Regions from separate parts of the Sulfitobacter sp. CB2047 genome, predicted to be linked through region 1. Evidence: riboswitches for the same ligand, from Rfam matches in the RefSeq annotation. Region 1 holds a riboswitch; each other region holds the start of a gene.
What was found. Region 1 has a riboswitch for cobalamin ahead of IV89_RS03690 (energy-coupling factor ABC transporter permease). Riboswitches for the same ligand answer to the same signal wherever they lie in the genome.

Region 1 (4,103 bases):
CGAGGGTGAAACGCTCGAGAATTTCGCCGCCACGGGTGCCACGCTGGCGATCCACCTGTCGGTACATGTGCTGGATGATGTGGTCGCGCGGCTCACCCCTCATTACGGAGAAGACTGCCCCGTCGCCATCGTCTGGCGCGCAAGCTGGCCGGATCAACGGGTGGTGCGGGCGACCTTGGGCAGCGTGATTGACGCCACCGACGGCGAACGCGGGCGCACGGCGCTGATCCTTGTCGGCCGCGCGCTGACGGCAGAGGAGTTCCGCGAAAGCTGTCTGTACGCTGGCGATTACGACCGCCGTTTCCGCCCCGTGGGCACAGAGCCGCGCTTTCCAGAGGGCACAGAATGATCGAGACAACGCAACTGCCCAAGGGCCTGATGATCTCGGCCCCGGCGTCGGGCACGGGCAAGACCACCTTGATGCTGGGCCTTTTGAACGCGCTCAGCCGTCGCGGCGTCGACGTGCGCCCGTTCAAGAGCGGGCCGGATTACATCGACCCCGGCTTCCACCGCGCGGCCTGCGGGCGGTCGTCCTATAATATCGACAGTTGGGCCATGGGGTCGGGCGTGTTGTGCAACCTGATCGGCACCGCCCATGGCGGCGATCTCGCCCTGATCGAAGGGTCAATGGGGCTGTTTGATGGTGTGGCGCAACCGGGGGAAACCTCGAACGGGGCGAGCGCCGATATCTCTGCCATGACGGGCTGGCCGGTGGTGTTGCTGCTGGATGTATCGGGTCAGGCGCAATCGGCTGCGGCCACCGCCCTTGGGTTCAAGACGATGCGCCCAGATGTGCATGTCGCGGGTGTGGTGCTGAACAAGGTCGCCAGCCCCCGTCACGAGGCCCTGCTGCGTCTGGGGATGGAGCAGGTCGGCATCCCCGTTCTGGGCGCGCTGCCCCGACAGGGATCGGTCACGCTGCCGGAACGCCACTTGGGTCTGGTGCAGGCCGAGGAGCAGCCCGAGCTGATGAAGCTGCTGGATGCGGCAGGTGATTTCATCGCGCAGCATATCGACCTTGATCTGATCGTCTCTGCCGCCCAAGGGCGCAGCATTCCCGACGGGCCAGATGTGCTGCCCCCGCCCCCCGGTCAACGGATCGCTTTGGCCAAAGACGCCGCGTTTTCGTTCATCTATCCGCATTTGCTGGACCACTGGATCGCCGCGGGTGCGCAGGTGTTGCCCTTCTCGCCGCTGGCGGATGAGGCACCGGACGACAGCGCCGACATCTGCTGGCTGCCCGGCGGCTATCCCGAGCTGCATGCCGGACGCCTTGCCGCTGCCGCGCAGTTCCGCGACAGCCTGCAACAATTCGCCACGACGCGCCCGGTGCATGGGGAATGCGGGGGGTATATGGCGATGGGGGCCGGGTTGGTCGACAAGGAAGGCGTGCGGCACCAGATGGCGGGGCTGCTGGGGCTGGAAACCAGCTATGAGAAGCGCAAGATGCATCTGGGCTACCGGCTTGCCACGCTGAACGAACCCGGCCCCGGCTATGACGCGGGCGCGCGGTTGCGCGGGCATGAATTCCACTATTCTACCATCCTGTCGCAACCAGACACGCCGCTGGCGCGGGTGGTCGATGCCAATGGGGCCGAAGTGCCCGAGACAGGCTCGCGCCGCGGCCATGCGACGGGCACCTTCTTTCACCTGATCGCGGGGGCGTCATGAGCGGTTTTGTCTCTTTCGTCTCCTCCGGTCCGGGTGATCCCGAGCTGCTGACCGTGAAGGCGGTAAAGCGGTTGCAAGAGGCCGAAGTCGTGCTGTTCGACGATCTGTCGGCGGGTCCGATCCTTGAACATGTCTCACCCGAGGCGGATCTGATCGGGGTCGGCAAACGCGCCGGACGGCTGTCTCCGAAGCAGGATCACGTGAGCCGTTTGCTGGTCGAACACGCATTGACCGGCGCGCGGGTGGTGCGGCTCAAAAGCGGGGACGCGGGCGTGTTTGGCCGGCTTGAAGAAGAGCTGACCGCGCTGAAAGCCGCAGGCGTTGCCTTCGAGATCATCCCCGGTGTGACGGCGGCGTCTTCGGCGGCGGCGGCGGCGATGATCCCGCTGACCCGGCGGCTGACCGCACGGCGGGTGCAATTCATCACCGGCCACGGCGAATCGGGTGCCTTGCCCGAAGATCTCAACATGGCGGCGCTGGCCGACCCTACGGCGACCACGGTCGTCTACATGGGGCGGCGCACCTTTGCGGGTTTCGCCGCGCGGCTGATCGAGGCGGGCTTGCCCCCCTCGACCCCAGCCCTGCTGGCAGAGGCGGTATCGACCCCCGATCAAAAGCTGAGCCGCCACACCGTGGAAAGCCTTGCCCATCTGCCGCTGGATCCCGCAACGTCAGCGCCTGCGCTGATCCTTTACGGGCCGTTGACCGAATAGATGACTTGACAAAACCTGCCCGAAAATGACCACCTATTCCGGACGGTTCCCCGTGCGCCTTCGGGCAATCGGGGTGAAAAGGGAATACGGTGCGGTGCCAAAGCAAAGGTGCCAAATCCGGAACTGCCCCCGCACCTGTAAGTGAAGAGCAACCCGCATTGCCACTGGGCCACACCGCCTGGGAAGGCGCGGCACGCATGGACGCACAAAGTCAGGAGACCTGCCGTCATGGGGATGATCCCCGATCCAACTGGCTGCCCCCCGGGGCGGCTTTCACATTATGCCGTCGGGGAAGACGGTAAGGAGACCTGAATATGCATATCGAACCCGAAGTCGTGACCGGCGCCAAGCTGGTCCTGTCCTATGGCACCGCCGCCGGTGCTGCGGCCTATACCGCGAAAACCGCAATGGACTCTGTCCGTGAGAAAGGCGTCGTGCCTTTTGCGGGCGGGGCCATGGTGGCCACCGCGCTGACCTTTGTCTTTTTTCAGGTCTTCCCGCATTTCCCCGTGGGCGTGAGCGAAGTGCACCTGATCCTCGGGTCGACCCTGTTCCTGCTGTTCGGCGTGGCCCCTGCGGCTGCGGGTCTTGCGCTTGGTCTGCTGGCGCAGGGCGTGTTCTTTGCCCCCATCGACCTGCCGCAATACACGATGAACGTCACCACGCTGCTGGTGCCTTTGTTCATGGTCTCGGCGCTGGCCAAACGCATCATCGCGCCCAACACCGCCTATGTTGATCTGACCTATGTTCAAGCGCTCAAGCTGTCGACCGCGTTTCAGGCGGGCGTTGTGGGCTGGGTCGCCTTCTGGGCCATCTACGGTCAGGGCTTTGCCGCCAGCAACATCGCCGCTGTGGCCAGCTTTGGCGGGGCCTATATGATGGTCATCCTGATCGAGCCGCTGGTGGATCTGGCCGTGCTCGCCGCCGCGAAAACCCTGCGTGATTTCGCGGGCAGCGCGCTGTTCACCAAACGTCTGACACAGACTGCCGCTGAATAATCCAAGACCCGACGCGGCCCCCTACTCTGCGGGCCGCGTCACCCCCTGCCGGAGCCTCAAGATGTTTACGCTTTCACTGATCGGCATCGGGTCCGGCAATCCCAAACACCTGACATTACAAGCCATCGACGCGTTGAATGCCTGCGATGTGATCCTGATTCCGTCCAAGGGCGCGGGCAAGGATGATCTGGCTGGCCTGCGGCACGAGATTTGCGCCCAGGTGCTGCGGTCGGACGGGCCTGAAATTCACGAATTCACCCTGCCCAAACGCGACGCCGCCAACCCTGATTATCACGCGGGCGTCCACGATTGGCATGATGCCATTGCACAGGTCTGGCTGGCCGAGATGCAGCGCACCCTGCCCCAAGGCGGCCGTGTCGGTTTCCTCGTATGGGGGGATCCGTCGCTGTATGACAGCACCCTGCGCATTGCGGAGCGGTTGCAAAAGGTCGTCACACTCACCGTCGATATCGTGCCGGGGATCACCTCTCTTCAGGTACTGACGGCGGGCCATGCGATCCCGCTGAACACCATCGGCAATCCCGTCACGATCACCACCGGCCGGCAGCTGCGCGATCATGGCTGGCCGCAGGGTGTGGATACGATTGCCGTCATGCTGGACGGCACCTGCGCCTTCGAGGTGTTGCGGCAGCACAGCGACGTGCACATCTGGTGGACCGCCTATGCCGGCATGCCGAACGAGCGTCGCATCGCAGGCCCG
Region 2 (4,103 bases), 1.4 Mb from region 1:
GCGTTACGCGCGGTTTGCGCAGCCTCAACCGCTGCTTCTTTCGCCTCTGCTGCGGCCTGTTCAGCCTCGGCCTTGGCAGCGGCTACAGCGTCTTCGACTTCCTGACGTGCTTCCTGCGCTTGGGTCACGATCTGGTCCACACGCTCTTTCGCCTGAGCCTGGGTCAGATCGGTGCGTGCGGCAACAGCGCCGGCAAGATAGGTCCGGTCTTCCTCGCTCACCTCACCCGTGCGGTAGATATTGGCAACGATGCTGGCGGTCTGCTCTGCCAGTTGCTCGGGATCGGCTGTCAACGGGTCGACCTGATTGGGGCGCAAAAGCTGGTTCGACAGGTAATCTGTCGGATCATTCTTGGCCTCATCCGGGATTGCAGCACCCGCCGCATCGGCCAGCCCGGAGGCAGCACCTCCCACGGCAGAGCCCGCAGCTTCGACGACCGTACCAGCCGCTTTGCCTGCACCCGCTGCGACGTTGCCCGCGGTATTGGCTGCAAAGCTCAGCGCGCTTGATAGCATCACGGCGGTGATCACAGACCCGAGGCCCCAAACAACCAGACCGTTGATCCCGTCACGAGCAGTGACTTCATCATCCGTAGCGCTTTCGACGCGGCGGCGCATGCGGCCCGCGATATAACCACCGGCCAGATAGGAGGCGACCAGCGTGATCACCATCCACAGCGCGGTCAGCACCAGTTCAAGCGTCGATGAATTGTCGGTTCCGTCCAGCGTGATCGACGACAGGCCAAGTGCCGCGCCGAAGGTGGTCAGCAAGAGGCCGATCGCCACAGCGACAACAGTGCCCGCGAAAATTGCGGGCCAGTCGACATAGGATCCATCGGCAGTTTTTTCAGTAAGTGTCGTGTTCATGTAAATGCCTCCCCGGCGTTTGATTACGCCAAGCCGACCAGCGACAGCACCGCCATAACCACGACCACAAGACCAACGAGATAAATGATACCGCCCATTTTGAATACTTCCTCTTTGCGTGCCAGACGCGGGATGCACTGGCTTCACAAAGGCAACGTCAGGGAACCGGCATAGTTCCGCTGACCGCGCAAAATACCCGCATTGCGGGAGATGACAACGTGAGCGGGACGGGCAGTGACTAAGGGTCGCCCTGCCACGTACCATCAAAGATCATCTCGTCCACGGGGAGCCGTTTGCTCCAGCCTTTCACCTCAAGTTCGGGCGTCTGGTAAAGCTCGTCCACGTGGCCCAGACAGAGGTAACCGACGATCTCTATCCGGTCGGGGATATTCAGCAGGTCACGCAGATCGGCATCGCGGAACACGCTGACCCAGCCCATCCCGATGCCCTCGGCGCGGGCGGCAAGCCAGAGGTTCTGGATCGCGCAGACGGTGCTGTAAAGATCCATGCTTTGATTATGGGTGCGCCCCAGCACGACCTTACCGCCACGGCTGCGGTCACAGGTCACGCAGATATTGACCGGTGCCTTGCGGATGCCTTCGAGCTTCAGCGACCTGTAGGTTGTCTGGCGGTCGCCCTCGAACATCTGGGCGGCTTCCTCGTTGGCGCGGTTGAAGGCTTGCCAGACCTGATCGCGTGCGGCCTGATCGCGGATGACGATGAAATTCCACGGCTGTGACAACCCGACTGACGGTGCGTGATGCGCGGCGGTCAGTATGCGGTGCAACACATCCTCGGCCAGTGGATCGGGCAAAAACTGATCGCGTACATCGCGGCGGGTAAAGATCGCCTTGTAGACGGCGTCGCGTTCAGCATCTGAAAAAGGCGCGGCGGGTGCCAGCGCAGAGGGTATCGGCATTGTTCAGTCCCCAACAATACGTTTAAGCGCCAATCCCGCTGTCCATGCGGGGCAAGCTGTACTGTCTGGCCGGTCTTCTGACTTAGGGTCGTCTGGTCCGCGCGCCTTCCCGGAATAGTCCAGTGGCCTATGCGCAAACCATCCCCATTACAGCGTTGGGCACGTGCCGGAGTTTCACCAGCTTCCCGATTCTTCCGCGAGGCGGACACCAGACCCGGCCATTGGGCCACGGCTGTCCGCCCGGAACAAGCCCTAACGCGGGGATCAGCCGCGTTTGGTTGCGAAAATCTTCTTCATTACGGCGTCGAACTCGTTCCACGAGATGACGGCCTTGTTGCCCGCATAGCCGTGATAATAGGACCGCCCGTTAGAGGTCGGGAAACCGGCCCAGATACGTGCGAGGTTTTCCATAAAGCGGTGGCGGCTGATCTTACCCTTCTTGAAGGAGTTAAACCCCGCATCGACCAAAAGGATATCGGCCAGCCCGTCCTGAACCGCCGAGGTAAAGCGGTCATTCTTGCTCAGGCCCGCCTGTCGCACCAGACTGCGCAGCGTGGATGGAATGAACTGGTATCGACCGATGGCATGCGGTTGGCCCGGCGTGCGGTCGATCCAGCGGTAGATCTCGCCGATGGTCATTTGCGTCGGACGCTGTGGCGGCAGCCGTTTGGCTCCGTATTGCACGGCGTCATAGCCCTTTGGGCCCGCCTCGGCCCAAGCGATGAGGCTTTTGAGGTCCGCGGCCGTGCTGACCCCGCTGAGCTCTTGGAAAGACCGGCTGCGGCTGCTCACGGTTTTGGACCGGACCTGCGCTTTGGGCTGGATCTTGTGGCGCAGCTTGATCTGACCCTGCCCTGCGGATTGCATGACGTTGAACGAGATGTCGCTTTGCATGGCAGAGCGCGCACCGGACAGGCTGAACCCTTCGGCGCTGACAGTGGTAGCGGCCAGAAGTGCCGCGGTTGCGATAATTGGTAGTGTGCAAGTAACTTTCATATCATCCCCCATGATGAAAAAATTTGTCATGGGACCATGGTGACCGCAGACGCCCGCGCTTTCATTTGCGCAAGCAGGTGGGTCGGGGCCATGGACGGATAGGCCGGCATATCTTTTGGGATAGGGCGCTATCCCGCGGTGCGGTTGCCCCCTCCGTTCAGACGGGCGTGGGCAGTGTGGCACGCGGAACCGCCCCGGTGTTTCACCCGAATCCAAAGAGGGGATTCGCGGTAAACCACGGAAAAAACGCATAGCCCGCGACCCGCAAACGGGGCGTCAAGCCCGCATCCGGGGGCTAAGCCATGATATTCATTTACTTAATTCCCGCGCAGCGGTGGTCGTTTTGTCGGAGTTGCGCTATGATTAGTCGCAAATACATAAAATGGAGAGCATCTAATGACAGATGAAACGTCGCCGGGTATCCCGACACCCGACGGGGCCGCTGCCGTAATCGACACGGATTACGAGATCGGCCAAGACAACAAAGAAGGCAGCGTGGGGCCCTTCGGCTTCGACATTCACAACCCGGTCTTCGCGATCTCGGGTGTGTGTATTGTTGCCTTTGTATTCTATACACTCGCGCTGCCCGAACAGTCTGGCGCGCTGTTCACATGGCTGTTCTCGTCGGTGACAAAGGGCTTTGACTGGTTCTTTATCTCTGCCGGCAACATCTTTGTGCTGTTCTGCCTGTTCCTGATCGTCACGCCTTTGGGCCGTGTGCGTCTTGGCGGGGCCGAAGCAAGCCCCGACTACACCTACCTTGGATGGTTCTCGATGCTGTTCGCGGCGGGCATGGGCATCGGTCTGATGTTCTATGGCGTCTCTGAACCGCTATCGCATTTCTCGAGCTCCATGGGTGGCACTGCTGTTGGCGAAGACGGCCTGCGCACCGATTGGGCACCTTTGGGCGCGGCTGCGGGCGATCAGGCCGAAGCGGTTCGTCTGGGTATGGCGGCCACGATCTACCACTGGGGCCTGCACCCTTGGGCGATCTATGCCGTTGTTGGTCTGGCGCTGGCGCTGTTCAGCTATAACAAGGGTCTTCCCCTGACCATCCGCTCTGCCTTTTACCCGATCTTGGGGGAACGCGTCTGGGGTTGGCCCGGTCACGTGATCGACATTCTCGCCGTATTTGCAACGCTCTTTGGTCTGGCGACATCGCTTGGTCTGGGTGCCACGCAAGCCAACGCGGGCTTGAACGAGCTCTTTGGTGTGGCGGTTGGCCCGACAACACAGGTTCTGCTGATCACCGGCATCACCGCGATTGCGACCGTGTCCGTGCTGCGCGGCCTTGATGGCGGCGTCAAAGTCCTGTCAGAGAT
Region 3 (4,103 bases), 1.5 Mb from region 1:
ATCTCCATCGACAGTTCTGTCATCATCCGCTTATCGAGCGAAATGATAACCCCGTAGAGCGGGCTTTCGGCAGAGGCGGTCGGCGTGCCCGCCTTCACCGGCATCGACATCGGGCAGCACATATATCGGCTGTCGTCATAGATGTACCTGTGCCCGTCCAGCACGGCCTCTTTCGCCCCGCTGACGATAGCAATAACGCTGGGTTCATAGACCGCCGGCACGCAAGGAATCGCCTGTGTGGCCCGAAACAGGCGCACCCCGTCAATGCCGGTTCCCGTCAGCCCCTCTTGGGTCGCGTTGTTCTGAATTAGCTGTCTGATCTGGTCTTTGCTCATGAGGGCAATCTACTGCGTCACATCCGCCTTTCGCAAGCGCGTGATACAATCAGGCAAGTATTCGCGACGATCTCGCCTGTTTTGAGAGCCAGCCGAGAGCTATTTACCCTTCAACACCAAACACAGCGCGCATCGCTGCCGCGCTGACATCGAAAAGGAACATGACGATGAAGGACACGACTTTCGGACCCAAAGGCTGGACACCTGATCGCCTTGGATCGCTCAAGGGGAAAACATATCTCATCACCGGCACGACCGCCGGTGCGGGCTTTCAGGCCACGCGCATGCTGCTGTCCAAGGGGGCAAAAGTCGTCATGCTGAACCGCAACGCCGACAAATCCATCGCAGCGGTCAAAACGCTCAAGGACGCGTTCGGTCCTAACGCCGAGGTGAGCTTTGTGCGGATGGATCTGTCTGATCTGGCCAGCGTGCGCGCCGCGGCGGAGGAGGTGAAACGCACTGTTCCCCGGATTGACGCGCTGATCTGCAACGCTGCCATCGCGCAGGTGCCGACACAGCAACTGACCGTTGACGGGTTCGAAAGCCAGCTTGGCACCAACCACTATGGACACTTCCTGCTGTGCGGGATGCTGTTTGATCGCATTCAGGAAAGTGCGGGCCGGATCGTTGTGGTGTCCAGCCTCGGGTACAACATGGGGATCAAGACGATCCAGTTCGACGATATGAACTGGGACAAGAATTATAGCGCCAACGCGGTCTACAGCCAAAGCAAGCTGGCGCAGATGATGTTCGCCTATGAGCTTCAGGACCGGCTGAAAGCCACCGACAGCCGCGTTGAGGTATACGTCTGTCACCCCGGCGCGTCGGCGACCTCGCTGATCAGCACAAGCGGCGGGCTTTTCACAAGGGTCACCTGGTGGATGATGAGCAAGACGCCAATGGTGCAATCCGCCGAAAAAGGCGCGTATCCCGAGGTTATGTGCGCGACCGAAGACGGGTTGGCACAGCGGGCGCTTTATGGCCCGACCGGATGGCTGCAAACCGGAGGGCCCGTTGGCAAAGGCACGCTGAACCCCCATGCCTACGACAAACCCGTGATGGAGAAACTCTGGACCGTCTCCGAAAAAGCGACGGGTTTTCACTGGGAAATCTAAGGGAAACGCGCGCCCGCATCCCGCGCGCGGCGCGCGTTTCACGCGACGATCCCCTCTCGCCATTCGCCCCTTGAAACACGGCACCAAGATCTGTGATTTTTTTGCCGTATTTCCCCGCTTTCTCATGCGGCTTGCACTTGCGCCCGCCGATGGCTTTGCCTAAAGAAGCGCTCACAAGTTAAGTGGCCCGTTCGTCTATCGGTTAGGACGTCAGGTTTTCAACCTGAAAAGAGGGGTTCGACTCCCCTACGGGCTGCCACTTGGTTTTCCATCCGTTTGTTATTTGCCTCTCGCCCGTTCTGCGGAACTGTGGCCTGCGTTATTTGCCTTTGCCCCGCGATGACGACCGCAAAAACGCAACTTGACGGGTGGGCGGACAACTGTCATCGAAACCGGGTCGGTTTCCTTCGGGAAATAATAGGGAATTCGCCATCCGCGCTTTGGTGTGGATGAACCGGAACTGCCCCCGCAACTGTAGACGGTGAGCTACCTCCATCATGCCACTGGGCCTCAAGGTCCGGGAAGGCGGGGACAGCCGCGATCCGTCAGTCAGGAGACCTGCCGACACTGAACCTGAAACACCGGGCGGGGTTGCTCGGGAGAGGATGATGATGGGACCGGATCTTACCACACGCGCAGACCAAAATGCGCCCGCGCGCCGTTTGGCTGGCCCCTTCTCTTTCTATTCAAAGACCCCGGCATCGGACCAACCGGAGCCCTTGATATGAAACCAGTTTTTTCCAGCCTGACCCTGATTGCGAGCCTTGCGGGCAGCACCGCGCTTGGCGCAGAGACAGACTATCCGCTGACCATCGACAACTGCGGCCACACGCTCAGCTTTGACGCGGCACCCCAGACCACCGTGACCATCGGACAATCCACGACAGAGATCCTGTATCTGCTGGGCCAGCAGGACCGGATCGCGGGAACCTCTGTCTGGTTCAGCCCCGTTTTGCCAGAGTTCAAAGAGACAAACGATGCGATTGAACGGCTGGCGGATAACGACCCCAGCTTTGAAAGCGTTTTGGGCAAACGCCCCGATCTGGTCACCGTGATGTATGAATGGCACGTCGGCCCCGAAGGTATGGTCGGCACCCGCGACAGCTTTCACGAGGTGGGCGTGCCGACCTATGTGATGCCCACCGATTGCGCGGCCAAGGATAACTCTGTCGGCGCGGACGGCACGCGATCTGAACTGTTCACGACCCAGCAGCTGTATACCAGCATCGAAGAGCTCGCCCGTATCTACAACGCGCAAGACGCCGGTGCCACGCTGCTGGCAGACCTGCAATCGCGCGAGGCAAAGGCGGTCGAGAAAGCCAAATCGCTGAACCTGCCCCAAGGCACCTCGGCGCTGTTCTGGTTCTCGTCCTCCGAGATGGCGGCGGACCCTTATGTGGCAGGTCAACAGGGTGTGCCCGCCTATATGATGGACAAGCTTGGCGTTGAAAACGTCGTGACCTCGGCCGAGGAATGGCCGCTGGTCGGATGGGAGACTCTGGCGAAATCCGACCCGACCTTCATCGTGCTCGCCAAAATGGACCGTCGCCGCTTCCCTGCGGATGACATCGAGAAAAAGCGCACCTTCCTGATGAACGACCCCGTCGCCCGCGAGATGACCGCGGTGAAAGAGGGCCGCATCATCACCATGGACGCCCATGCGATGGACCCGACCGTGCGTGCGATCTATGCGCTGGAAACGATGGCTGACGCGCTGTCCGGTTTCGATCTGGCCGAATGACCGCAATCGACCGCTCTGTGATGCGCAGGCCGCAGTGGCACTGGTGGGTGATCATCCCGCCGGTGCTGCTGGCCGCACTGCTGTTTGGTGCGGCCATCGGCGAGGTCTCTATCCCGCCGCTGGTGGTGCTGAAGGTGCTGGCCAACAAGGCGCTGAACGCGGGCTATGCGGTCGACAAAATTGACGAAGGCATCGTGTGGAACTACCGCATGGCGCGGGCCGTGGTGGCGATGTGCTGTGGCGCCGGTCTGGCGCTGTCGGGCGTCGTGTTGCAAGCACTGCTGCGCAATGCGCTGGCGGATCCCTATCTGCTGGGCATCTCTGCGGGGGCGTCCACGGGCGCTGTTGCGGTGACCATCCTCGGGCTGGGGGGTGGTGCCATCTCGCTGTCTATCGGTGCGTTCAGCGGGGCGCTGGTGGCTTTCGCTTTTGTCGCCTTGCTGGCGCAGGCGGCAGGGGGCGGTGTGGGCCTGCGGGCCGCGGGCGTGATCGTGCTGGCCGGTATCGCGGGCAGCCAGATGTTCAACGCCCTGACCGCGCTGATGATCACGAAATCGGCCAATGCCGAACAGGCCCGTGCTATCATGTTCTGGCTTTTGGGGAATATGTCGGGCGTGCGCTGGCCCGATGTACTGAGCGCCCTGCCCGCGGCGATGATCGGTCTGCTGGCCTGTCTGTGGCACGCCCGCGCGCTGGATGCCTTTACCTTCGGCAGCGACAGCGCCGCGTCCTTGGGCATTCCGGTGCGCCGCGTGCAGCTGCTGCTGATCGGCACGGCGGCGCTGGTCACGGCGGTGATGGTGTCGGTGGTGGGGGCGATCGGCTTTGTCGGGCTGGTGATTCCCCATGCCATGCGCATCGTCGTAGGGCATCGTCACGCGATCCTTGTGCCAGCTTCCGCACTGGCGGGGG

Region 2: another riboswitch for cobalamin. It lies ahead of bluB (5,6-dimethylbenzimidazole synthase); the one in region 1 lies ahead of IV89_RS03690 (energy-coupling factor ABC transporter permease).
Region 3: another riboswitch for cobalamin. It lies ahead of IV89_RS11375 (ABC transporter substrate-binding protein); the one in region 1 lies ahead of IV89_RS03690 (energy-coupling factor ABC transporter permease).

Annotation. Positions count from the first base shown of each region.
Region 1 covers NZ_CP072613.1:786,581-790,683, reverse strand. The annotation lists gene cobM (precorrin-4 C(11)-methyltransferase) at 1-349, shown strand, start outside; gene IV89_RS03700 (cobyrinate a,c-diamide synthase) at 346-1,671, shown strand; gene cobA (uroporphyrinogen-III C-methyltransferase) at 1,668-2,384, shown strand; cobalamin riboswitch at 2,411-2,627, shown strand; gene IV89_RS03690 (energy-coupling factor ABC transporter permease) at 2,699-3,382, shown strand; gene cobF (precorrin-6A synthase (deacetylating)) at 3,444-4,103, shown strand, end outside.
Region 2 covers NZ_CP072613.1:2,701,019-2,705,121, forward strand. The annotation lists gene IV89_RS13285 (hypothetical protein) at 1-866, opposite strand, end outside; gene bluB (5,6-dimethylbenzimidazole synthase) at 1,105-1,785, opposite strand; cobalamin riboswitch at 1,835-2,013, opposite strand; gene IV89_RS13295 (hypothetical protein) at 2,050-2,811, opposite strand; gene IV89_RS13300 (BCCT family transporter) at 3,178-4,103, shown strand, end outside.
Region 3 covers NZ_CP072613.1:2,288,121-2,292,223, forward strand. The annotation lists gene IV89_RS11360 (AraC family transcriptional regulator) at 1-335, opposite strand, end outside; gene IV89_RS11365 (SDR family oxidoreductase) at 503-1,450, shown strand; tRNA gene IV89_RS11370 (tRNA-Glu) at 1,635-1,709, shown strand; cobalamin riboswitch at 1,832-2,031, shown strand; gene IV89_RS11375 (ABC transporter substrate-binding protein) at 2,175-3,191, shown strand; gene IV89_RS11380 (iron ABC transporter permease) at 3,212-4,103, shown strand, end outside.